3 regions of the Pararhizobium sp. PWRC1-1 genome follow, and region 3 is predicted to be linked to each of the others. Evidence: riboswitches for the same ligand, from Rfam matches in the RefSeq annotation. Region 3 holds a riboswitch; each other region holds the start of a gene.
What was found. Region 3 has a riboswitch for cobalamin ahead of nrdH (glutaredoxin-like protein NrdH). Riboswitches for the same ligand answer to the same signal wherever they lie in the genome.
Positions count from the first base shown of each region.

Region 1: linked by a shared signal. The riboswitch ahead of bluB (5,6-dimethylbenzimidazole synthase) and the one ahead of nrdH (glutaredoxin-like protein NrdH) in region 3 are both predicted to bind cobalamin.
Region 2: linked by a shared signal. The riboswitch ahead of cobU (bifunctional adenosylcobinamide kinase/adenosylcobinamide-phosphate guanylyltransferase) and the one ahead of nrdH (glutaredoxin-like protein NrdH) in region 3 are both predicted to bind cobalamin.

Region 1 covers NZ_JAFCXE010000007.1:173,424-181,396, forward strand. Annotated here, with positions in the region: gene ACP7E0_RS13535 (DUF2865 domain-containing protein) at 1-1,122, shown strand, start outside; gene bluB (5,6-dimethylbenzimidazole synthase) at 1,123-1,815, opposite strand; cobalamin riboswitch at 1,860-2,070, opposite strand; gene ACP7E0_RS13545 (SDR family oxidoreductase) at 2,114-2,935, opposite strand; gene ACP7E0_RS13550 (phytanoyl-CoA dioxygenase family protein) at 3,024-4,217, opposite strand; gene ACP7E0_RS13555 (LacI family DNA-binding transcriptional regulator) at 4,322-5,350, shown strand; gene ACP7E0_RS13560 (diguanylate cyclase domain-containing protein) at 5,352-6,854, opposite strand; one part of gene ACP7E0_RS13565 (IS5 family transposase) at 6,992-7,319, shown strand; one part of gene ACP7E0_RS13565 (IS5 family transposase) at 7,319-7,752, shown strand; gene ACP7E0_RS13570 (TolB family protein) at 7,815-7,973, opposite strand, start outside.
Region 2 covers NZ_JAFCXE010000026.1:44,750-52,722, forward strand. Annotated here, with positions in the region: gene ACP7E0_RS29095 (chloride channel protein) at 1-1,116, opposite strand, end outside; cobalamin riboswitch at 1,358-1,756, shown strand; gene cobU (bifunctional adenosylcobinamide kinase/adenosylcobinamide-phosphate guanylyltransferase) at 1,932-2,456, shown strand; gene cobW (cobalamin biosynthesis protein CobW) at 2,460-3,524, shown strand; gene cobN (cobaltochelatase subunit CobN) at 3,718-7,749, shown strand; gene cobO (cob(I)yrinic acid a,c-diamide adenosyltransferase) at 7,798-7,973, shown strand, end outside.
Region 3 covers NZ_JAFCXE010000029.1:34,617-42,589, reverse strand. Annotated here, with positions in the region: gene ACP7E0_RS30460 (multidrug effflux MFS transporter) at 1-750, shown strand, start outside; gene ACP7E0_RS30455 (DUF418 domain-containing protein) at 811-2,007, opposite strand; gene ACP7E0_RS30450 (TetR/AcrR family transcriptional regulator) at 2,013-2,627, opposite strand; cobalamin riboswitch at 3,113-3,335, shown strand; gene nrdH (glutaredoxin-like protein NrdH) at 3,599-3,820, shown strand; gene nrdI (class Ib ribonucleoside-diphosphate reductase assembly flavoprotein NrdI) at 3,848-4,255, shown strand; partial or broken gene nrdE (class 1b ribonucleoside-diphosphate reductase subunit alpha) at 4,315-6,441, shown strand; gene nrdF (class 1b ribonucleoside-diphosphate reductase subunit beta) at 6,571-7,569, shown strand; gene ACP7E0_RS30425 (hypothetical protein) at 7,781-7,973, shown strand, end outside.

The sequences.
Region 1 (7,973 bases), on a different contig from region 3:
GTTTTCCGTTCGGTATCCTTCGCAGCGCGTATTGCGCCGCTCCTTCTGGTCATGGCAGCCACCGCCAATGCCTCGACGGTGTGCGAACGCCTGAATGCCGACCTTGCCAGCCTGCCGAAGATCGTCGCCTCCAACGCCAATCTGCGTGATTATACCGGAGCAATCTCACGCCAGAACCTTGATTTGCGCCAGGCCCGCAGCGATCTCCGGCGGATGGGATGCAGTTCCGGAAGCATGATCGTTGTCGGGGGCCCAAACGAGGATGCCTGCCAGAGCTTGGCTGAAGAAATCTCGCAAATGGAAATGGACCTCGAAACGCTCAAAGCCCGCAGGCAAAATCTCCTGGAGGGCGGCGCCAGCGAGATGACCCGGCGGCGCATCCATGCAGCGCTCGCTGTCAATCGCTGTGACGAGGAACAGGACGAAGTCTTGAGGGCTGCGGTCGAGGAACCCGAAACCCATCGCAATATCCTTGAGGACCTGCCGCCGGTCAGCGAAGACTACCGGGACCAGCAGGGGGCTGATGTCACCGATTTCAGGATGCAGCCCGATAGTTTTGGGCCGCATGACAATTTCGGGCCGTATGACGGATTTGGGCCGGGCGCGGACTATCCCGGCAGCCTGCGGACACTTTGCGTGCGCACCTGTGACGGGGCGTTCTTCCCGATCTCGTCGAATTCATCGCCCGCCGATTTCGCGCGCGATGCCGAAACCTGCCAGCGGCGTTGCCCCGGAACGGAAACAACGCTCTACTATCATGCGCTGACGACGGAAGAGACGGATCAGATGGTCTCCGCCGCGACCGGCGAGCCCTATGCCGAACTGCCGACAGCTTTCGCTTACAAGACCCGCGATCTCAGCCAACCCGGCCAATGCGGCTGCCGTCCGGTGGGACAAACCGCCATCCAGCAGAGTACACCCGGCAACGGCAAGGGCGTCGTCGATCTTCGCGCTAAAAAGGCGGATGGCACGCAGGCAAAGAGCACCGTCGCCGACCGGCCCTACAATCCGCAGGATAACAAGGTTCGCGTCGTCGGTCCAAGCTTCCTGCCCTCGCAGGAAACCTCGATCGACCTCAGGCATCCCGCTGGCCCAGGCTACCAGCAGCAGCAGACCAACTGATCATTCGCTTTGTCTGACGCCCCAGGCGTCCTCGAATACCAGATCGTCAAGGGACAACCGCTGTCGCCAGCCTTTGACGGCCAGTTCCGGCTCTGAATACAGCCTATCGACGTAACCGAGGCACAGCCAGGCGATGATCTCGATATGATCGGGAATGCCGAGAACGTCCTTGATATCGTGCTCGTGGAAAATGCTGACCCAGCCGACGCCGACACCTTCGGCGCGCGCGGCAAGCCACAGGTTCTGCACGGCGCAGACGGTGGAAAACGCATCCATGCGCGGATTGTGCGTCCGGCCAAGAACGACCTTTCCTGCACGGGTCGGATCACAGGTCACACAGATGCTGACAGGCGCCTTGCGGATACCTTCGAGCTTCAGCGACCGGTATTTGTCCTGCGCCTCGCCCTCAAACATCAGCGCGGCTTCCTCGTTGGCCCGCTGAAAGGCCTTGAAGACACGGGCGCGGCGGTCCTCGTCACGGACGACAATGAAGTTCCATGGCTGCATGAAACCGACAGAAGGCGCGCTGTGGGCGGCGGCAAGCAGCCGCGCGATCACGTCGCCCGGCAAAGGCTGCGGCAGGAACTGGTCGCGCACGTCGCGGCGGGTTTCGATGGCGCGGTAGACGGCGGCGCGCTCGTCCGATGAAAATGCGTCCGCCCTCACAAGGCGGTCTTGCGGTTCAATCTGCATCGTTTGATCCCCAACAATGCGAAACCTCCCGCCGTCCGCGCAGGTTTGGTCTATCTCGTCAGGCCGGTCTTCTGACTGCGGATCAACCGGCTTTGCAACCTTCCCGGATCAGATGAAGATCCAGTGGCATAATCCTGAAAAATCTCAAGATTCATCTATGCAAAGCCGTCCCCGTTACAGCGCTGGGCACGTCCCGGATTTTCACCGGATTCCCGATTCTCCCGCTAACGCAGGCACCTGAACGAGACGATATGGACATGGTGGGCCGCCAAATGCAAGGCGGCCCACCATGATCTCATCACATGGCCGCGACCGGATGCGGCGAACCGTCATAGGCGCCCCAGATCGACTGATCGAAGCAGATCACCGAGCCGGTCATCAGACCGGATTCACCGGAAGCCAGATAGGCGCAGGCACGCGCCACCTCGGCCGGATCGACCAGACGGCCGAAGGGCTGGCTTGCCGCTGCCTTCTCCAGCCAGTCGCTGGCCGCACCATGATATTCGCGCTGGATACGATCCTCGCCTTCCGACGCCATCCAGCCGATGTTGAGGCCATTGACGCGGATCCGGTTACGCAGCACAGCGTAGGCGGTGTTCTTGGTCAGCGTTTCCAAAGCCCCCTTGGAGGCGCAATAGGCTGCAATGAACGGCTGGCCGGCCTTGGCCGACATCGAGCCGATATTGACGATGGTTCCCTCGATCTTCTCCCGGCGCATGACGTTGATCGCCTCCTGCATCAGGAAAAATGGTGCGCGCACATTGACGGCGAACATCCGGTCGAACAGTTCCGGGCTGGTATCGAGGATCGTGCCGCGGTCGGTGATCGCCGCGGCATTCACCAGCGCATCGACCCGGCCGAATTCCGTGTCGCAGGCGGCCACCACCTTGCGCGCATCCTCCACCCGTTCGAGATCGGCCTGCACATAGACGACCTTGGTGCCGGTGGCCTTGCCGATTTCGGCGGCCTTGGCCTCGCCCTTGGCGGCATTGCGGCCACAAATCACGATGCCTGCCGCGCCGCGCTCGGCAAACAGCGTCGCGATCGCCGCCCCCAGCCCTTGCGTACCACCGGTCACGATCGCGATCTTGCCGTCCAGGCGGCCATAGTCATTGCTCATTGTTTTTCCTCCGTTTTTGATGTCGCCGATGCCAAAAAACTCCCGCCCGGCATTCGGGCAGGAGTTCAAATTGTAGGATATGGTTCCGTTAGCTGAGCTTCTTCTCCGACTGAGCTGCAAGCGCCGCGCTAAAGGCGGCCTCCTCCCAGCCACCCGACAGCGCTTCATGCATCAGCTGCGCCTGCGTCTTCGGGGCAAGCCCGCCAACGGGCGGGTCCCGGTCGAGATTGGTCGGGAAGGAATAGCCCTCGGCACAGGATGCGATGGCGCAAGCGGCTTCACCGCCAGACAGCCGGCCGTCCGCAAGCATTGCCTTCAAGGCCGGATAGAGCACGGCGCTCATGCGCTCCCGATTGACGGTTTCCATGGCCCGGCCGAACGCGGAGGAAACCTGCAAAAGGTTTGCAACACGCTTGATACCCTCGGAACGGTTGGTTCCGGCCGCATGGAAGAGTGCCGGATTGAAGAAGACCAGATCCCCCTTCGACAGGGGCAGCTGCACATGGTTGCGATTGAAATAGTCGCGAAACTCCTGGCGCTTCAGCGCCAGATAGCCCGGAACATAGGTCTGGCTGTAGGGCAGGAACAAAGTCGGCCCGCTTTCGAGCGGCATGTCGCAATGAGCAACCGCACCCTGCAGCGTCAGGACCGGCGACAGGCGATGGACATGCGCCGGAAACTGCTCGATCACCGATGATGTCTGAAAGCCGAGATGGTAATCCCGATGCGCCGATTGTGCCGCTCCGCCCGGATTGACCCTGTTGACCTGCGCGGTCATCTGGTAGTTTGGCCCGAGCCAGGCTTCGCTGACCAAGGCGATCAGCGCATTGCCATAGTAGGCGGCAAAATTCTGCGGGTCGCGCAGGCAGTGCTTTTCCAGCGAATTCCAGATCCGGTCATTGGCGCCCGGCTTGGCAAAATGGTCGCCGCCGCCGCTATTGGTCCGATGCTGCTCGTTGATGATATCGTCAAAAATGCGGCTTGCCGCATCGATGACGGCCGCGTCCTCAAACGCCCGCTTCAGCACCATGACACCAGGCCCTGTCGCAAATGCCTCGCAAATTTCGGCCAGCACCGCCCAGCGCCCCTCGCCCGAAACCGCGGCCTTCAGCACACTGGCGCTGTCGTAGATCAAAACGTTCTTCTCGACGGCCGCCGCATGCGGATAGTCGGCAAGCTGCGTCGTGCGCTCCACCTCGGCGCGGAAATCGTCAAGGTCGCAGGCGACTTCCGTCAGCCAGACCCGGTCCGCACGCTGCGTCAACATATTGTCGGTCTTCATCCCATTTCCTCCCGCCGGATGTCTGTCGTTGACCGCACTATACGCTGAGGAAAAAGCTGATATAGAGCAGAAATACCTCAAAAAACCATCAGAATGGAGCGACGGTGGCCCACGAATTTCTGGTCAAGGACATCGCTTTTCAGGCCGGCCTCAGCATCGCCACCGTCGATCGCGTCCTCAACGGGCGCCCTGGTGTGCGCAAACAGACAGAACTGCGCATCCACGCCGCAATCCGCGAGTTGGAGAAGCAACAGGCCGGCATCGAGGTCCAAGGCCGCAAATTCGGCATCGACATCATCATGGAAGCGCCGGATCGGTTCACTGACACCGTCCGAGACGCGTTCGAAAGCGAAAGCCTGACATTTCTGCCGACGATCTTCCGGTCGCGCTTTCATTTTGCCGAAACCATGCGCCCGCAGGAGATCGTCCAGTTGCTCGACCGGGTGCGCCTGCGCGGCACTGACGGGGTTGTCCTGAAGGCACCGGATGTGCCCGAGATCAGCGCCGCCGTGGCGCGGCTCGAACAATCCGGCATTCCCGTCGTCACGCTGGTGACCGACCTGCCCAATGCGCCACGCACCGCCTATGCCGGAGCCGACAACAGGGCTGCCGGCGAAACAGCTGCCTACCTGATCGGCGAACGCTTTTCCGGGGAGCCGGCGATCGTCCTTGCTACCCTGTCGAGCAGCCGGTTCCGCGGCGAAGAAGAACGGGAAATCGGCTTCCGCCGCACCTTGCGCAACCGTTATCCGTCGATCGGCATCGTTGAAATCAGCGAGGGGTTTGGCCGCGACGAAGCAACCGGCGCACTGACGGCCGAAGCGCTGTCAAACCATCCGGGCATCAACGCCGTCTATTCGATCGGCGGCGGCAATCGTGCAGTACTGGCGGCCTTTGCCGCAGCAGACCGGACCTGCGCCATCTACGTGGCACACGATCTCGACGCCGGAAATCTCGACCTACTCCGGGCGGGAAAAATCCATTTCGTCCTGCATCATGATTTGAAAGCGGACGTGCGCACCGTCTTCCGGGCGATCATCAGCCGCCGTGGCGCTCTGGCCGCACCGGGCGGCGCGCGTCTGTCAGCCGTCGAAGTCATAACACCCTACAACATCCCGCTATCTCTGCGATAAGTTACGCGGCCTGTTCGGTTTGCGCGGAACGCTCTGCATGGATCAGGTCATCGGCGGTCTGGACGCGATTGCGGCCGCGATTCTTGGCCAGATACAGCGCCTGATCGGCCAGCGGCACGATTTCACGGGCGATTTTCCCGTGTTCGGGAGCAAAGGCCAACCCAATGCTGCTGCCGACGCGCAGCAACCGTCCCTCGAACGGCACCGGCAGCTGCGCATCGACGATCAGCGCGTTGGCAAGCGTCATCACGTCGGCGCGCGAAACCGCGTGATTGACAATGATAGTGAACTCGTCGCCGCCGAGCCGCGCAACGACGCCGCGATCCGCGACACGATCGGCAAAACGCACGGCAAGTGCCTTCAACACCGCATCGCCGGCCGGATGGCCATAGGTGTCGTTGACCACCTTGAACTTGTCGAGGTCGAGGCAAAGCAGCGAGAACGGGCGATCCTTGACCTTGGCAAGCGAGGCGTGCAGGACATCGTCGAAACCGCTGCGGTTCAAAAGGCCCGTCAGCCGGTCATGCTTGGCAAGGTGACGGTTTTCCGCCTCGCTGTTCTGCAGAGCAGAAAACACCGCGCCGAACCGGGCTGCGATGAAAGCCATGATCAAGGCTGCCAGCATCGCAATGACGATCACGCTCGGCAGTGTTTCGGAGCGAACGAAGCTGCCGGGCGCGCGGGGCGTCCAGGCCGCAACCATGCAAGCGGGCTGCGAGCAATCGCTGACCGCGACGTGAATTGAGCCTTTCGGTACCTGGCGCAGCGGCGAAAAACCGAGATTGGATATACCGAGCCGGTCCTCCATGTCGCGGATCATGCGTTCGCTGAACGGCTTGATGGTGATCATCAACACCGGCTTGCGGCGGCCGGCTGGAATGCCCATTGTCTTGGGAACAACGGCCTGAACGACGACGATGCTCATCTTGCCTTCGATCATCCGCAGATCCGCGGCATGAATGTTTGGCAAGGGCGCGATCAGAGCATCCTTGTCGCTTTCGGCCGATTGCAGCGACCAGCCCCCGCCCTTGGCAACCAGTGCCGCCTCGTAGAGATCGTTCGCCTTCTCGATGAGATCATCAACCCATTTCAGCGTGCGCCCGCCCACCTCAGTATCCACTTTGCGGCCGTTTTCCACGGCCAGCAATGTCCGGTCGGAAGCGTCGGCAAAGATCATCCAGGAAAAACCGAAATCCCGCCACAGCCAGTCGGTCAGCTCTTGCTTGACGAAAGCATCGGTGAAAGTGCGGTCGGCAAGCTCTGCGAAGCTCTTGTCCCAATAGGACAGTTCGGCCTGGTACTGCACGACCGCATCGACCTGATGCTGCATCTCGCTTTCGACCAGTTTTCGCTCTGCGGTCAGACCGAACCGGTCCGCCTCGGTGACGGAACGGTTGAGCACGAAGGCAAGGCTGGCGACAATCAGCAAGGCGACCAGCGTGCAGGCCGTATGAATACCCAGAACTGCCCTGCTCGAATTTCGCTTTTTCGCCCCAAATGCCATGCCCGCCTCACCGGTCCTATTCACCAAACCTGCCCCCAGGTTTCATGCGTTTATTGAGACGGAGCCTAGGAAGTGTGGACTCTTAGGATTCCCAAATTAGCGCAGATATGATTCAAGGCTGTCTTTTGGAGACCGTCATGGGTGTTCTCGACCGTTTGATTCTTCGTGATGATCAATGGGAGCGGATGTCGCGACACATTATCGGTGACGATCGCACACGCGGTTCTTCAGGCCGTGACAATCGCATGTTCGTTGAAGCGGTGCTGTGGATCGTGCGAACAGGCTCGCCCTGGCGTGATCTTCCGGATGTGTTCGGTGATTGGAACAGCGTCTTTCGCCGCTTCAGCCGCTGGAGCCAAAAGGGGGTCTGGTGGCGTCTCTTCGAGGCGATGTCGGATGATACCGACTTCGAATACCTGATCGTCGATAGCACTATCATTCGCGCTCACCAACACGCCTCCGGTGCAAAAAAGGGGCTGAAGATCAGGCCCTTGGCCGCTCTCGCGGTGGCCTGAGCACCAAAATCCATCTGGCGGTGCGTGGTCTGGGATGCCCTGTGCGCTTCGTGCTCACCGCTGCTCAGAAAGGCGATGCACCGCAAGCCGATGCCTTGATCGAAGAGCTTCCAGCCGAGGTCGTCATGGCCGATACAGCCTACGACAGTGACCGGTTCCGCAAGACGATCACCGGCAAAGGCGCGAAAGCCGTCATCCCAAACAATCCGTCTCGCGCCCGGAAATATCCGCTCGATAAACAGCTCTACGCCCAGCGGCATCTGATCGAGTGCTGCTTCGCCAAGCTCAAACAATTTCGGCGCATAGCCACCCGATACGAGAAAACCGCCCGAAACTATCGAGCGATGATCGCTCTGGCAGCAACAATACTATGGCTCAAATAACTGTCCACACTTCCTAGCAAGAAAAGCGGAAGTTTCATTTAAACAAGCTGGTTGGAAATCCGTTAATTCCCAGGCGCCGGCTCATAGCGCACGAAGGCGAACTCCTTACCATCGGGAGACCAGTTGGGAACATTGATCGTGCCCTGCCCGCCAAACAGGTCAAACAACACACGCGCATTGCCGCCATCCGGATCCATCAGCCGCAGCCGCACGTCGAGATC
Region 2 (7,973 bases), on a different contig from region 3:
GGAAAATATGTAGGGCGCGGAAAAAGCAAACAGCTTGCCGAGCAGCGCGCCCATGAACAGCGAGGCAAAGAACAGGCCGCCGCGAAAGCCGGAGCCGATCGAGACGGCCGAGGCGAGTGATTTCATCAGGAACAGGCCGATCAGCATCGGGATCGCCGGCGAACTGGCGAGATTGAGATGCAGGGCGCCGTGACCGGCCGAAAGCACTTGCGGCGATACCAGTGCCAGAAGCCCGACGACGATGCCGCCGAGCGCCGGGCGCATGGGAGCAGGGATCGAGCTGCGGCGGGCAAGCCCCTCGATCAGCGAGACGCCCTTCATCAAAAGAATGCCCATGCCGGCGCAGAGGCAGCCGAGCAACAATGCCGGCAGATAGTCGGCCGGGACGACGGCGCCGAACTGACCGACATCGATGGTAAAATCGCCCGCATACAGCCATCTGGCCACGAGATTTGCGATCAGGGCGGAAACCACGACCGGTGTCAGCGACACGATCGTATAGGTGCCGATGATCAGCTCGAAGGCATAAAAGGCGCCCGTCAACGGTGCATTGAATGCGGCAGCGATGGCACCGGCGGCGCCGCAGCCGACCAGGGTGCGCAGGTCCGAGCGGCGAAGCTGCAGCGAGATGCCGAGTTTTGACGCAATGCCGGATGCGAGCTGCGTATAACCGGCCTCAAGCCCGACGGACGCACCAAAACCATTGGAGATCAGGTTCTGGATCGCAACGATAATGCTATCGGTCAGAGACAGGCGGCCACCATGCAGCGCGTTCGCCTCGATCGGGTCGACCATCGGCTTCTTGCGCCACGACGCCAGAACGACCATCACCAGGCCGAGAATGATCCCACCGGCCACCGGCGCGATCAATATGGAAATTTCGCCCTGCAGATTGCTGGAACTCAGCCTTTCGTCATCGGCAATGCCGAAGATCAGGCTGTGCAGGCGGCTCGATATGATGCTCATCGCGGTGACGGCAAGACCCGACGTAACACCGACGATCATGCCCGCGACGACCAGGCCGAGTTCGCTCCGCCGCGCAAAGGCCCGCATGCGCCCGAGATCGAAAAGCAGCGAGAGATAGCCGAGCCGCCGCAGGTTAAGTTTCGGAATCATCTTCAGCTTCATTGCCTGGCCATCCTGTCTCTGCGCCGTCGTGGGCATTTCCGCTTTTCTTCGAATTGCGAAAACGGCCTGTCTTTTTTTCTACGCAATTTCGGACGCAAAACCGCTGCGCACTTCCGCTGGAATTGCTCTAGAAGGCATGGTCTGGGAGATCAAGCTTAGTCTTGCCGAGGCCGGGCCAAACCATGGCGGCGAGTGAGTGCCGCAATTGACTTGATCCAGGCGAGCGCCTAATCATCGGTCATTGGATGGTTCCCGATATGCCGTTTGCATGTCGGGAGTAAATGGGAATGCGACGGGCCGGACCCAGACCGGGCGTCCTTATCGCAGCCGACCCCGCGACTGTAGAACGGTCAGGGTTCGCCATCCGGGAAAGCCGATGTTACCGGACTGTCCGTATTCGCGGCAGCGGCATGGATCGGCCCAACCGGAAAAGCCACTGGAGTGACGTCACGATCAGCCGGGGCCGGACGCCTCTATTATCTACGAATCGTCCACCTCTTCGTGATGCCCGTCGATTGCGGTAACGCAATCTGGCGCAAAACACTCCGGGAAGGCGAGGCGAACCCGTTCGTCCCATTTGGGGCGTGGCGCCGTGAGCCAGGAGACCTGCCATCCTCAAGGGCCCCGTTTTAGATTGGGGTTCGCCCAACCCAGGGAGAGATACTCCCGATGCCAGCACGGAGGTTGTCATGGCTTTATCATCCCGTCCCCGGAACGGCCTGTTTCGCGTTGCCGCGAATGCTGGTTTTCGTGAGCCAAGAATTCTTGTTCTTTCCGGCGCGCGCTGAGGCCGGGATCATTTCATGACATCGATACAGTCAGGCAGCGTGCTGGTTCTGGGCGGCGCCCGTTCCGGCAAATCCACCTTCGCCGAAAAACTCGTGACGGCGTCGGGTCTGCGCATGCATTACGTCGCGACCGGAAGGGCTTGGGACGACGAGATGCAGGCAAGGATTACCGAGCATCGCGATCGCCGCGGACCAGAGTGGCAGACCCATGAAGAGCCTCTCGATCTTGCCGGCTGCCTGAAGGCGATCGATGCGCCTGATCGCATCGTTCTGATCGATTGCCTGACGCTCTGGGTCACTAATCTGATGATGGAGCATCGGGATATTGCGGCGGAATTTAAACGGCTTGCGGCCTATGTGCCGCAGGCAAAAGCCCGGCTGGTCTTCGTTTCGAACGAGGTCGGCCTGGGCATCGTGCCGGAAAACCGGATGGCGCGTGACTTTCGCGACCATGCCGGCCGGCTGCACCAAATCGTTGCGGAGATATCCGCAGACGTCTATTTCATCGCGGCTGGATTGCCGCTGAAAATGAAGGGTTGATCCATGACTATTGAAAAGGCCGTCCACGGCAAGATCCCGGCGACCGTCATTACCGGCTTTCTCGGTGCCGGCAAGACGACGATGATCCGCAACATCCTGCAGAATGCTGGCGGCCGCCGCATCGCGCTGATCATCAACGAATTCGGCGATCTTGGCGTCGATGGCGACGTCCTGAAGGGCTGCGGCGCCGAAGCGTGCAGCGAGGACGATATCATCGAGCTGACCAATGGCTGCATCTGCTGCACCGTCGCCGATGATTTCATCCCGACCATGACCAAACTGCTGGAGCGCGAGAGCCGCCCGGACCATATCATCATCGAAACGTCCGGTCTGGCGCTGCCACAGCCGCTGATCGCAGCCTTCAACTGGCCGGATATCCGCACGCAGGTCACCGTCGATGGCGTCATCACCGTTGTCGATAGTGCAGCTGTTGCGGCCGGACGGTTTGCCGACGATCATGACAAGGTCGATGCGCTGCGCGTCAACGACGACAATCTCGATCACGAAAGCCCGATCGAGGAACTGTTCGAAGACCAGCTGACCGCGGCCGACCTGATCATCCTCAACAAGACCGACCTGCTCGATTCGACCGGCCTTGCCTTTGTCCGCAACGAGGTCTCTTCGCGCACCCACCGCAAGCCGACGATGATCGAGGCGAAGAACGGCGAGGTTTCCGCCGCCGTCCTGCTCGGCCTTGGTGTCGGCACCGAAAGCGACATCGCCAACCGTAAATCCCATCACGAGATGCAGCATGAGGCCGGCGAGGAGCATAGCCATGACGAATTCGACAGCTTCATCGTTGAACTGGGGTCCATTACCGATCCCGCCAGTTTCATCGAAAAGCTGAAGCGGATCATCGCAGAGCACGACGTGCTGCGCCTGAAGGGCTTTGCCGATATTCCCGGCAAGCCGATGCGCCTTTTGATCCAGGGCGTCGGCGCCCGCATTGACCAGTATTTCGACCGCCCCTGGGCTGCCGGCGAAGTGCGCCGCACGCGCCTGGTCGTCATCGGCCTGCACGACATGGATGAAGCGGCCGTGCGTGCTGCGATCGCTGCGGCGGTTTGACAATGGTGAGCGCGGCGTACCCCCCTCTGTCCTGGCGGACATCTCCCCCACAAGGGGGGAGATCAGCTGTGGCTGCCTCGCGCTCAAATTTCTTGGTGCAAGCGTCCCGGCACCGCGCGGCCCCGATCTTCCCCCTTGTGGGGGAGATGTCACGGAGTGACAGAGGGGGGTATCGCTGCCTTTGGGGAATACCATGCATCTCCTCCTAGCTCAGAAAGGCACGATTACCGACGGCGAGGAAGCGATCGATCTCGGTCAATCACCAGCCGATATCCTGTTCCTGTCGGCAGCGGATACCGAGCTTTCGTCGATTGCTGGCGCGCACCGCACGCGTGGAGGAAAGTCGAGCCTGCGGGTGGCAAGCCTTCTGACGCTCAAGCACCCGATGTCGGTCGATACCTATGTCGAGCGCACGGCGCGTCATGCCAAGCTGATCATCGTTCGCCCACTCGGCGGCGCCAGCTATTTTCAATATGTGCTGGAGGCGCTGCATGCAGCCGCCGTCACCCATAAATTCCAGATTGCCGTGCTGCCGGGCTGCGACAAGCCCGATCCCGGGTTGGAGCCGTTCTCGACCGTCTCTGCGGAAGACCGCAACCGCATGTGGGCCTATTTCACCGAAGGCGGCGCCGACAACATGGCGCGGCTGCTGCGCTATGCCGAGGCGCTGATCGACGGCGCGGAAAAACCGGAATCGGCAGCACCGCTGATGAAGGCGGGGATCTGGTGGCCGGGGCAGGGTGTGATCGGGGTCGAGGCTTGGAAAAAGGCCGCTGGGTTTGCTGCTTTCGGCGAGATTTCCCCCTCTGTCAGCGCTGCTGACATCTCCCCCTCAAGGGGGGAGAATGGCCTGCCGCACCCGGACGAGCCGGCAGCTTTTACTGTTGCGGCGAATTTACTGAAGGAGCGAGAGCTGTCACCAGCGATCTCCCCCCTTGAGGGGGAGATGCCCGATAGGGCAGAGGGGGGTATGCTTCCGGGAAACAAGAGCATCCCCTCCCATTTGAAGCCGGTAGCGGGAGAGGGACTCGAACCCCCGACAGTCGCCCTCTGCTTCTACCGTGCGCTGGTCCAAAGCGGCGAAACAAAACCTGTCGAAGCCCTGATCGAAGCGCTCAGTGCCGAAGGTTTGACAGTGCTGCCGGTGTTCGTGTCCAGCCTCAAGGATGCCGTGTCGATCGGCACGCTACAGGCGATCTTCGGTGAGGTACCGCCCACAGTGGTGATGAATGCGACGGGGTTTGCTGTTTCCGCGCCCGGCGCCGACCGTAAGTCGACCGTGCTTGAATTTTCCGATGCGCCGGTCCTTCAGGTGATCTTTTCCGGCTCGTCGCGGGCCGCATGGGAATCCTCGCCGCAGGGCCTGATGGCTCGCGATCTGGCGATGAACGTGGCGCTGCCGGAAGTCGATGGCCGCATCCTGTCGCGGGCCGTCTCGTTCAAGGCAGCGGCTGTCTATGACACCGATGTCGAGGCCAATATCGTCGGCCACGAGCCTCTCGCTGACCGCGTCGCCTTTGCGGCCAAGCTTGCGGCAAACTGGGCGAGGTTGCGTCAAGCGGCACCGGCTGAGCGCCGCGTGGCGATCATCATGGCGAACTATCCCAATCGCGACGGGCGGCTTGGCAATGGCGTCGGCCTCGATACACCGGCCGGGACGATCGAAGTGATGAAGGCGATGGCCACCGAAGGCTACGGCATCGATTCCATCCCTACCGACGGCGACGCGCTGATCCGCCACCTGATGGACGGCCCGACCAATTCGGTACGGGCGGATTGTCAGATCCGCGAAACGCTTTCGTTGAATCAATACAACACCTTCTTTGCGTCCCTTCCCGTTCAGATTCAGGCTGAAGTCACCGGCCGATGGGGCGAACCGCAAAGCGATCCGTTCTTCCGCGATGGCCAGTTCGCCTTGCCGCTCACGCGCTTTGGAAAAACACTGGTCGGCATTCAGCCGTCACGCGGCTACAATATCGATCCGAAGGAAACCTATCATTCGCCGGATCTCGTGCCGCCGCATGGTTATCTGGCTTTCTATGCGTACCTCCGCCGTGAATACGGCGCTCATGCCATCGTCCATATGGGCAAGCACGGCAATCTCGAATGGCTGCCGGGCAAGTCGCTGGCGCTGTCGGAGACCTGCTATCCGGAAGCTGTCTTTGGCCCGATGCCGCATCTCTATCCGTTCATCGTCAACGATCCGGGCGAGGGAACGCAGGCCAAGCGCCGCACCAGCGCCGTCATCATCGACCACCTGACGCCGCCGCTGACGCGGGCCGAATCCTATGGTCCGATGAAAGACCTGGAAGCGCTGGTCGACGAATATTATGACGCGGCCGGCGGTGATCCGCGGCGTCTCAGGCTGCTCAGCAAGCAGATCCTCGAACTGGTGCGCGATATCGGCCTTGATCATGATGCCGGTATTGCCGGCACGGACGGCGAGGACAAGGCGCTCGAAAAGCTCGATGCCTATCTCTGCGATCTCAAAGAGCTGCAGATCCGCGATGGCCTGCATATCTTTGGCGTGGCGCCGGAAGGCCGCTTGCTGACGGATCTGACGGTTGCCCTGGCAAGAGTGCCACGCGGGCAGAGCGAGGGCGGCGACCAGAGCCTGCAGCGGGCGATCGCGGCGGATGCGGGCCTGAGATTTTCCACATTGATCTCCCCCACAAGGGGCGAGATCAATCAGGAGCGTTCTTTCGACCCCCTCGACTGCGTCCTCTCAGATGGTTGGCTTGGCCCCAAGCCGGCCATCCTTGCCGAAGTCTCGGACGCCCCGTGGCGCACTGCCGGCGACACCGTCGAGCGCATCGAGCTGCTGGCCGCCCGGTTCGTCTCGGGCGAATTGCCGTGCCCGGATGACTGGATTGCCACCCGGGCCGTTCTTCACGAGATCGAAACCCGCCTCAAACCCTCCATTGTCCAATCCGGCCCCGCCGAAATCGCCGCCCTGATGACCGGTCTCGACGGCCGTTTTGTCGCTCCCGGCCCCTCCGGTGCGCCGACGCGCGGGCGGCCGGATGTGTTGCCGACGGGGCGCAACTTTTATTCGGTCGACAGCCGGGCCGTGCCGACGCCTGCGGCGTTCGAACTCGGCAAGAAATCGGCCGAGCTGTTGATCCGCCGCTATCTGCAGGATCACGGTGACTGGCCGACATCGTTCGGGCTCACCGCCTGGGGCACATCGAACATGCGCACGGGCGGCGACGATATCGCCCAGGCGATGGCGCTGATCGGCACCAAGCCGGTCTGGGATATGATGTCGCGCCGCGTCACCGGCTATGAGATCGTGCCGCTGGCGGTGCTCGGCCGACCGCGCGTCGATGTCACCTTGCGCATTTCCGGCTTTTTCCGCGATGCCTTTCCCGAGCAGATCGCCCTGTTCGATACGGCGATCCGCGCCGTTGGCGGGCTCGAAGAGGATGATGCCGACAATATGATTGCCGCCCGCATGCGGGCGGAAACCAAACGGCTGGCGGCTGCCGGCGTTGCGCCGAAGGAAGCATCACGGCGCGCCTCCTACCGTGTCTTCGGGGCGAAGCCCGGCGCCTACGGGGCCGGGTTGCAGGCACTGATGGATGAGGGCGGCTGGGACAATCGCGCCGATCTTGCCGACGCCTATCTCACCTGGGGAAGCTATGCCTATGGGGCTGGGGAAGACGGCAACGCCGAGCGCGGGCTTCTCGAAGCGCAGCTGAAGACCGTCGAAGCCGTCGTCCAGAACCAGGACAACCGCGAGCACGACCTGCTCGACAGCGACGACTACTACCAGTTCGAAGGCGGCATGAGCCTGGCCGTCGAGCAGATGGCCGGCACGCGCCCGACGATCTATCACAATGACCATTCGCGTCCGGAAAAGCCGGTGATCCGCTCGCTGGAAGAAGAGATTGGCCGGGTGGTGCGCGGCCGCGTCGTCAATCCGAAATGGATCGAGGGCGTCATGCGCCACGGCTACAAGGGCGCCTTCGAGATCGCCGCCACGGTCGACTACATGTTTGCCTTCGCGGCAACGACCGGCGCTGTTCGCAGCCATCATTTCGAGGCGGTCTACCAGGCCTATGTGATGGACGAGCGCGTCCGCCGGTTCATGGAGGACAAGAACCCGGATGCGCTGCGCGAAATGACCGACAAGCTGATGGAGGCGATCGACCGCGGCCTCTGGTCGCCGCGCTCCAACTCGGCCCGGTTCGAGTTGCAGGGGCTTTCGACGGCGGCCGAGTAACGGCGCTTCGCCAATGACAAAAACAAACGAATTCGCAGAGGACACACAATGAGTGAAGACGACGTACAGACAACCGAGACCGGCCCAGTCCACGATGAGGCACGCCACGCCATGAAGATGGCGAAGAAGAAGACCGCGCGCGAAAAGATCATGGCGACGAAGACGGACCAGAAGGGCCTGATCATCGTCAATACCGGCAAGGGCAAGGGCAAATCGACGGCCGG
Region 3 (7,973 bases):
GGCAGTGCCGTCATCGCGTTCTACGGCTGGCGCGGGGTGTTCTGGGCCGTGATGATCGCCGCCTTGATCGGTCTCATCCTGTTGGCGACGCAACTGCAGGAAACCCGCCTCAAGGAACATCGCGCCGAAAGTGGCCTGCGCAGCGCCATGGCGGCTTACGGGCTGTTGCTGAGGGACAAGAACTTCCTGACGCTGACCTTTATCGGCGGTCTCGGAATTTCCAGCTTCCTCGTCTACCTCGCCAACTCGCCCTTCGTGCTGATCGACTACTACGGGCTGACACCGATTCAATACAGTTTCGCCTTCTCCATCAATGCCGTGTCGTTCTTTACGGTGTCGCAGGCGACGGGCTGGTTCGGGGAACGTTTTGGGCTTGTCCGCGTCATGCGCATCGCGGTGACGGCCTTCGCGCTGACCATGGCAGTGATGGCGATCGTGATGAGCCTCGGCTTCAACCAGCTTCCGGTGATGGCCGCATTCCTGTTCGTCGGTTACGGCTTCCTCGGTCTCGTCATCCCGACAAGTGCGGTGCTGGCGTTGGAAGAGCATGGCGAGATCGCCGGCACGGCGTCGTCGCTGATGGGCACGCTGCATTTCGTCACCGCAGCCGTTGCGATGGTCATCGCGTCGGTGTTCTTTGATGGCACGGCCGTTCCGATGGCGATGGGCATCGCGCTCTGCGCTGTCGGAGCACTGCTGCTCACCCAGGCCACAATCGGTCGCCGTCGCACGGTTGCCGCCGCCGAGTAAGCGGCCGGTCATAGTGATAGGGAACAACAAAGGCCCACCGATGCTCCGGGCCTTTGTTGTTCAGATCGCTTTGGTTTTCCGCCATTTCGGCCAGGCGGCGATGGTGATGGCCCGCAACCCCCATTCCAAGGGGCCATAGGCAAAGCGCGCCATCCACCAACGGCTGAGTGCCAGTTGCAGCATGAAGATTCCCAAGGCGGCAAGCAGGCCGGCAAGCGGCGGCCACTGTCCCATCAGCCGGAAGCCGTAGGCATGGAACAGCGCGGCGCAGATTACGGATTGCAGCAGATAGTTGGACAAAGCCATGCGCCCGGCCGGTGCCAACGCTGCGGCCAAGGTCTCGCCTGCCTTGCGCTGAAACAGCATCATCGCAGCGGCGAGATAGCCGGCGGTGAGGAAAGGGCCGAGCAGAATGCCGAGCGCCAGTCCCAGCACATCCCAGCCGGAGCCGACCAGATAGACAGCGCCATAAGCATAAAGCGCCGAAGCCGGCAGGCCGACGAGCAGGCCGATCCGCAACATCCGCCGGTAGAAGGGCGCATACGTTTTGAAGTCGGCCAACATCCGTCTTTTGCCCGCCGCCATGCCGGCCAGGAACATCGCGAAGGCGCAAGGCGCCTGCATAACACCGATCACGATCCAAATTTCGCTGAGATCGCGCAGATGTTGAGCAATCACCGTTGCCGGCGTCTCGCGATAGGCGGCCATGACCCTGGCGGCATCACGAAACGAGGTCGAGAGGTCGATGGCGGATGGTACCAGTATTTGCGTGAGCCCCAGTGATGCCCAGAGCAGGGCCGTCGCGACGATCAGCCCTTTGGCAAGTCTGAGCACCTTTGCCTCGGGCGTTTGCCGAAAGGCGAGAAGCAGGGCGCCGAGGAAAGCATAGGTGGTAAGGATATCGCCGTGGAACAGGAGAACGGCGTGCAGCAGCCCGATCGTCCACAGCCCAGCCTGACGCCGCAGGATCCGTGGCAGAAACGCCGCTCCGGCTTTTTCCGCCGATTGCATCTGCAGGGTGAAGCTGTAGCCGAACAGGAACGAGAACAGCAGATAGAATTTCATTTCAAAGAGAAAGGCGACGAGAAATCGGACCGCCATGTCCAGTTCCGACGTGAAGAATGGATCAGCCACCGAAGCACCGTAAAAGGGGGACAGGAAGGCGCAGATATTGACGGTCAGGATACCGAACAGGGCGAAACCGCGCACGGAATCGACGTCGAGGATACGCTCCTCGGAAATTGTTTGATGCAGCATCACGTTCAGCATTCTCTGGCGGCGATGCCATGGCGCAGGAAACGGTCGAGCAGCGTGTGCATCATCTTCCGGTTCTGCAGCGGCCGGAATTCCGGGTCGACGGCAATCCGGCTGAAGATGCCGTCGATCAGCGCAGCGATCCAGACGGTCGCAGCTGGGACGTCAAGCGTCGCATCGATCTGGCCGCGGCTTGCGGCCTCTTGCAGCACGGCTTGAAGGGCATCGCGCATCGCCTTGTCGTTGCGCTCGACGCGGCTGCGGATTTCGCCTTCGCGCCCGGCTTCTGCGGCGATTTCGAGCGTCAGGCTGGCGAAGGCTGTATCAGCGGCGAGGTCGAGCACCACGTCCATGAAGGTGACAAGCGCTGCATAATGATCGTTCTCACGACCGATCGCCTCGAAATAGGCGGCTGTCGACACACCCTCTTCATCGACGATCGCGGCGATCATCGCCTGCTTGTTTGGGAAATAGTGAAACAGGTTACCGGGGCTCATCCCGGCAGCAGCGCAGATTTCCGCAGTGCTCGTGCCATGAAAGCCCTTCCGGGCGAAGCATGCCCTTGCGGCATCAATGATTGTCTGGCGGCGTTCAGCATGTTTTTCAGGATCGATTTTTCGCATCAAAGTTGCTCAAATACTTACTAGACAGACTACTCTATCTAACAAATATTCGAGGATGTCAATTGGCTGCTACATGTAGGGTCCGGCCGGTGGGCGTCCCGGCGTAGCCGCACGGTCGCCGAGCTTGCTTCATCCCGCCGTATAGACTTCAAGCATCCGATCCACGTCGGTTCGATCATCGACGTGGTCGCTGAGATTGTTCGGCCGGCAGGCGTTCGGTGACGGTCGCCGTCGAGCTTTGGTCGGAGACATTGTTGGATGGCAGCCGGATTGGTAATGGTGTCGGTCGGACCCGACGGCAGGCCGGTGGGTTACGGGCGTGGCTCATAGCGGAAAGCAGAACGGCTGTCCCGGGCTGCAGCCGCGCTACCACAGCCGATTGCTGTGCCCGCCGTTAACTCCCCGTTATCCACAATACTGCGAAAATTCTGCACTGCACGGCATGTTTCCGACATCTACACATTGACGACATTTTCCCGTAGTATACCATATATAGTGTTCAAGGCTCCTCCGAATCGCAAGGTGCGGAGGCTAAGAGGGAATGCGGTACGCTTGGCCATTGAGGCTAGGCAAAACCGGAGCTGCCCCCGCAACTGTAAGCGACGAGCGTCTGTTTCATTTCAAGTCACTGGAGCATCAGGCTTTGGGAAGACGGAATGGACGCAACGACCCGCAAGCCAGGAGACCTGCCTTAAACAAAACGTCCACGGGCGGGGTGCCCGGAAGGTCGCGTGATGTGCAGCGGAATGACTCCGCTTTGGATTGCGTTCTTCCGATGCCCGCCAAAAAGGCTTCGGGGTGAAGGCATGTCAGTCAATCGAATTCGCAGACCAAGAGTTGCGGGATCGCGAGCGGCAGCGCAGGCCTAACCTCTCGCAAGCATCGCAATACAAGACCCCACGATCGGATCCGTGTGCAGCGGCTCGGAGCCTGTCGTGTGCCAGTAACATCACAGACCCACGAGGAACCTCATGAACATTACCGTCTACAGCAAGCCTTCATGCGTCCAGTGCACAGCGACCTATCGCGCGCTGGATCGTGAAGGCATCGACTATCAGGTCGTTGACATTTCCAAGGACGAGGACGCCTTTGCAAAGGTGATCGGCCTCGGATACCAGCAGGTTCCGGTCGTGATTGCCGGGCAGGACCATTGGGCTGGCTTCCGGCCGGACAAGATCAGCGCACTTTCCTGAGTGAAGCCAAAGCACGGTAGACAAGCGATGGGCCTGATCGTCTACTATTCCAGCCTTTCGGAAAATACCCATCGCTTCGTCGCCAAGCTCGGTCTGAAATCGGCCCGCATTCCTGTCAGCCTAGGCGCGGAAACGCCCGATGTGCGCGAACCCTTCGTCCTCATCCTGCCGACCTATTGCGGCGATGACGGCAAGGGCGCTGTTCCCAAGCAGGTGATCCGCTTTCTCAACAATGCGGACAACCGATCCCTCATCCGGGGCGTGATCGCCGCCGGCAACAGCAATTTCGGCGAGACGTTCGGTCTCGCGGGCAATGTCATCTCGGATAAATGCCGGGTGCCGTACCTGTACAGGTTCGAGCTTCTGGGTACCGACGAGGATGTCGCCAATGTCATCAATGGATTGGAACGATTTTGGACGTCTCAGAGACTTTGACGCGGAATGCGGGCGGAAAACCGTTGAATACTTTTCCTCATTCCGCTGGTGAACGCCCCTTGAAGGCGACAGAAACCGCGATTGATTATCACGCGCTGAACGCGATGCTGAACCTTTATGACGACGAGGGGAAGATCCAGCTGGACAAGGATCGGCTGGCCGCAAAGCAGTATTTCCTCCAGCACGTCAACCAGAACACCGTGTTCTTCCATAATCTCAGAGAGAAACTCGATTATTTGGTGACCGAAGGCTATTACGAGCGCGAGGTTCTCGACCAGTATTCGTTCAACTTCGTGCGCGACCTCTACGATCATGCCTATGCTAAGAAATTCCGTTTCCCGACCTTCCTCGGCGCGTTCAAGTATTACACCAGCTACACGTTGAAAACCTTTGATGGAAAACGCTATCTTGAGCGTTACGAAGACCGTATCTGCATGGTGGCGCTGGCACTCGCCTAGGGCAACGAATCCACGGCCCGCGACATGGTCGACGAGATCATTTCCGGCCGCTTCCAGCCGGCGACGCCGACCTTCCTCAATGCCGGCAAGAAGCAGCGCGGCGAGCTCGTGTCGTGCTTCCTTCTGCGTGTTGAAGACAACATGGAATCAATCGCCCGCGGTATCAATTCAGCACTGCAGCTGTCCAAGCGCGGCGGCGGGGTAGCGCTGTCGCTGACCAATATCCGCGAGGCCGGAGCCCCGATCAAGCAGATCGAAAACCAGTCGTCCGGCATCATCCCCGTGATGAAGCTATTGGAAGACTCATTTTCCTATGCCAACCAGCTCGGCGCCCGCCAAGGAGCAGGGGCCGTTTATCTGAACGCCCATCACCCCGACATCATGCGCTTCCTTGATACCAAGCGTGAAAACGCCGACGAGAAGATCCGCATCAAGACGCTGTCGCTCGGTGTTGTCGTTCCGGACATCACCTTCGAATTGGCGAAGAACAACGAGGACATGTACCTGTTCTCGCCCTATGACGTCGAGCGCGTCTACGGCGTGCCGTTCACCGAAATCTCGGTGACGGAAAAATACCGCGAGATGGCGGACGATGCCCGCATCTCCAAGAAGAAGATCAAGGCGCGCGAATTCTTCCAGGTGCTTGCCGAAATCCAGTTCGAGAGCGGCTATCCGTACATCATGTTCGAGGACACGGTGAACCGGGCAAACCCGATCGCCGGCCGCATTACCATGAGCAATCTCTGCTCGGAAATCCTGCAGGTGAGCGAAGCCAGCGACTATAATGACGACCTATCCTACAAGCATATGGGCAAGGACATTTCCTGCAATCTCGGCTCGCTGAATATCGCAGCGGCGATGGACAGTGCAGATTTCGGCAAGACCATCGAAACGTCGATCCGGGCGTTGACTGCGGTTTCCGACATGAGCCATATCTCCTCGGTGCCGTCGATCGAGAAGGGCAATGATGACAGCCACGCCATCGGTCTCGGCCAGATGAACCTGCATGGCTATCTCGCCCGTGAGCGCATCTATTACGGCTCGGAAGAAGGCGTCGATTTCACCAATATCTATTTCTACACGGTGACCTACCACGCCATCCGCGCATCGAACCGGATCGCTGTCGAGCGCGGATCGAGCTTCAAGGGCTTTGAGAATTCGAAATACGCTTCCGGCGACTATTTCGCCAAATATACGCAACAGGAATGGGTGCCTGCCACCGGGCGCGTGCTTGAACTGTTCGAGACCGCCGGCATCCACATCCCGACGCAGGAAGACTGGCTGGCCCTGAAGAAGAATGTCATGGCGACGGGCCTCTACAACCAGAACCTCCAGGCCGTGCCGCCAACCGGGTCGATCTCCTACATCAACCACTCGACCTCCTCGATCCATCCGATCGTCTCGAAGATCGAGATCCGCAAGGAAGGCAAGATCGGCCGCGTCTACTATCCGGCACCGTTCATGACCAACGACAATCTCGATTACTATCAGGACGCCTACGAGATCGGGCCTGAGAAGATCATCGACACCTATGCGGCAGCAACGCAGCATGTCGATCAGGGCCTGTCACTGACCCTGTTCTTCCGCGATACGGCAACGACGCGCGATATCAACAAGGCACAGATCTATGCCTGGAAGAAGGGGATCAAGACGATCTATTACATCCGCCTTCGCCAGATGGCGTTGTCCGGCACCGAGGTGCAGGGCTGCGTGTCGTGCAGTCTATAAGCATTGCAGGCCCCCTCATACTACCTGTCGGGCATCTTCTCCCCGTAAACGGGGCGAAGGGACCTGCGGCAACCTCCGTCGTCCCCGGGAGAGGGCTAGGGTGAGGGGCATTTCCATCGTGCGAAACACATAAAGACCAAGGATCAAACTCCCATGAACATCGCCATCAAGCCAGTTTCGCGCGTGCGTGCCATTAACTGGAACCGCATCGAAGACGACAAGGACCTTGAAGTCTGGAACCGGCTGACCGGGAATTTCTGGCTGCCGGAAAAGGTGCCGCTTTCCAACGACATTCCGTCCTGGGCGACCTTGCGGCCGGAAGAGCAGCAGTTGACGATCCGCGTCTTCACCGGACTGACCCTGCTGGATACGATCCAGACCAGCATCGGCGCGCCAAAACTGATGGAGGATGCGATCACGCAGCACGAGGAAGCTGTCTATTCCAACATCTCCTTCATGGAAGCGGTGCATGCCCGTTCCTATTCTTCGATCTTCTCGACGCTCTGCTCGACGCCGGATGTTGATGACGCCTATCGCTGGTCGGAGGAAAACGAGCATCTGCAACGCAAATCGGCGCTAATCCTCGAACAGTACCGCAATCCCGATCCGCTGAAGCGAAAGGTCGCCAGCGTCTTCCTCGAAAGCTTCCTGTTCTATTCCGGCTTCTACCTGCCGATGTTCTGGTCGAGCCGGGCCAAGTTGACCAACACCGCTGACATGATCCGCCTGATCATCCGCGACGAGGCGGTGCACGGCTATTATATCGGCTACAAGTTCCAGAAGGGCCTGGAGCGGTTGAATGCGGAAAAGCAGCAGGAGATCAAGGACTTCGCCTACGAACTTCTATTCGAGCTTTATGATAACGAGGCTAAATATACGGAAACCCTTTATGACGGCGTCGGCCTGACCGAGGACGTCAAGAAGTTCCTGCACTATAACGCCAACAAGGCGCTGATGAATCTCGGCTACGAGGCGTTGTTCCCGGCTGAGGCCTGCAAAGTCAATCCGGCGATCCTCTCGGCGCTATCGCCGAACGCCGACGAGAACCACGACTTCTTCTCCGGCTCCGGCTCGTCCTACGTCATCGGCAAGGCCGTGGCGACCGAAGACGATGACTGGGATTTCTGAGCGATTTTCCCTTCGCCGTTTTGGCTCCCTCCTCGAACAGAGCCGATGTTGCGGCCGTACTTGATGTCCTCTCTGACGCAATTGTAACCGGACCGTACTGCCATCCGATCTGAAAAGGGGGATACATATCTGGCTAACCGGTTGACGCTCCACCTCAGCGCAGCGGGTAAAATTCTAGGGTATATATTCGGCCAAACAAGGTACCAGATCGATGCCGACAGACGCGGCGCAGAAGGGTTTGTGGAAGCTGATGTTGAAGTTGCCAGCCCTGCGCGGGCAGCTTCAGCTTCTCACTGTGAGGAATACAAGCTTGCTCAGTCTTTGCGCCGCTTTTCACGATGCAAGCTCTACGCTCAATTCCTTGAGGAAGGATCCGAATGTCGAGAGTGCGATCATCCGGGGAT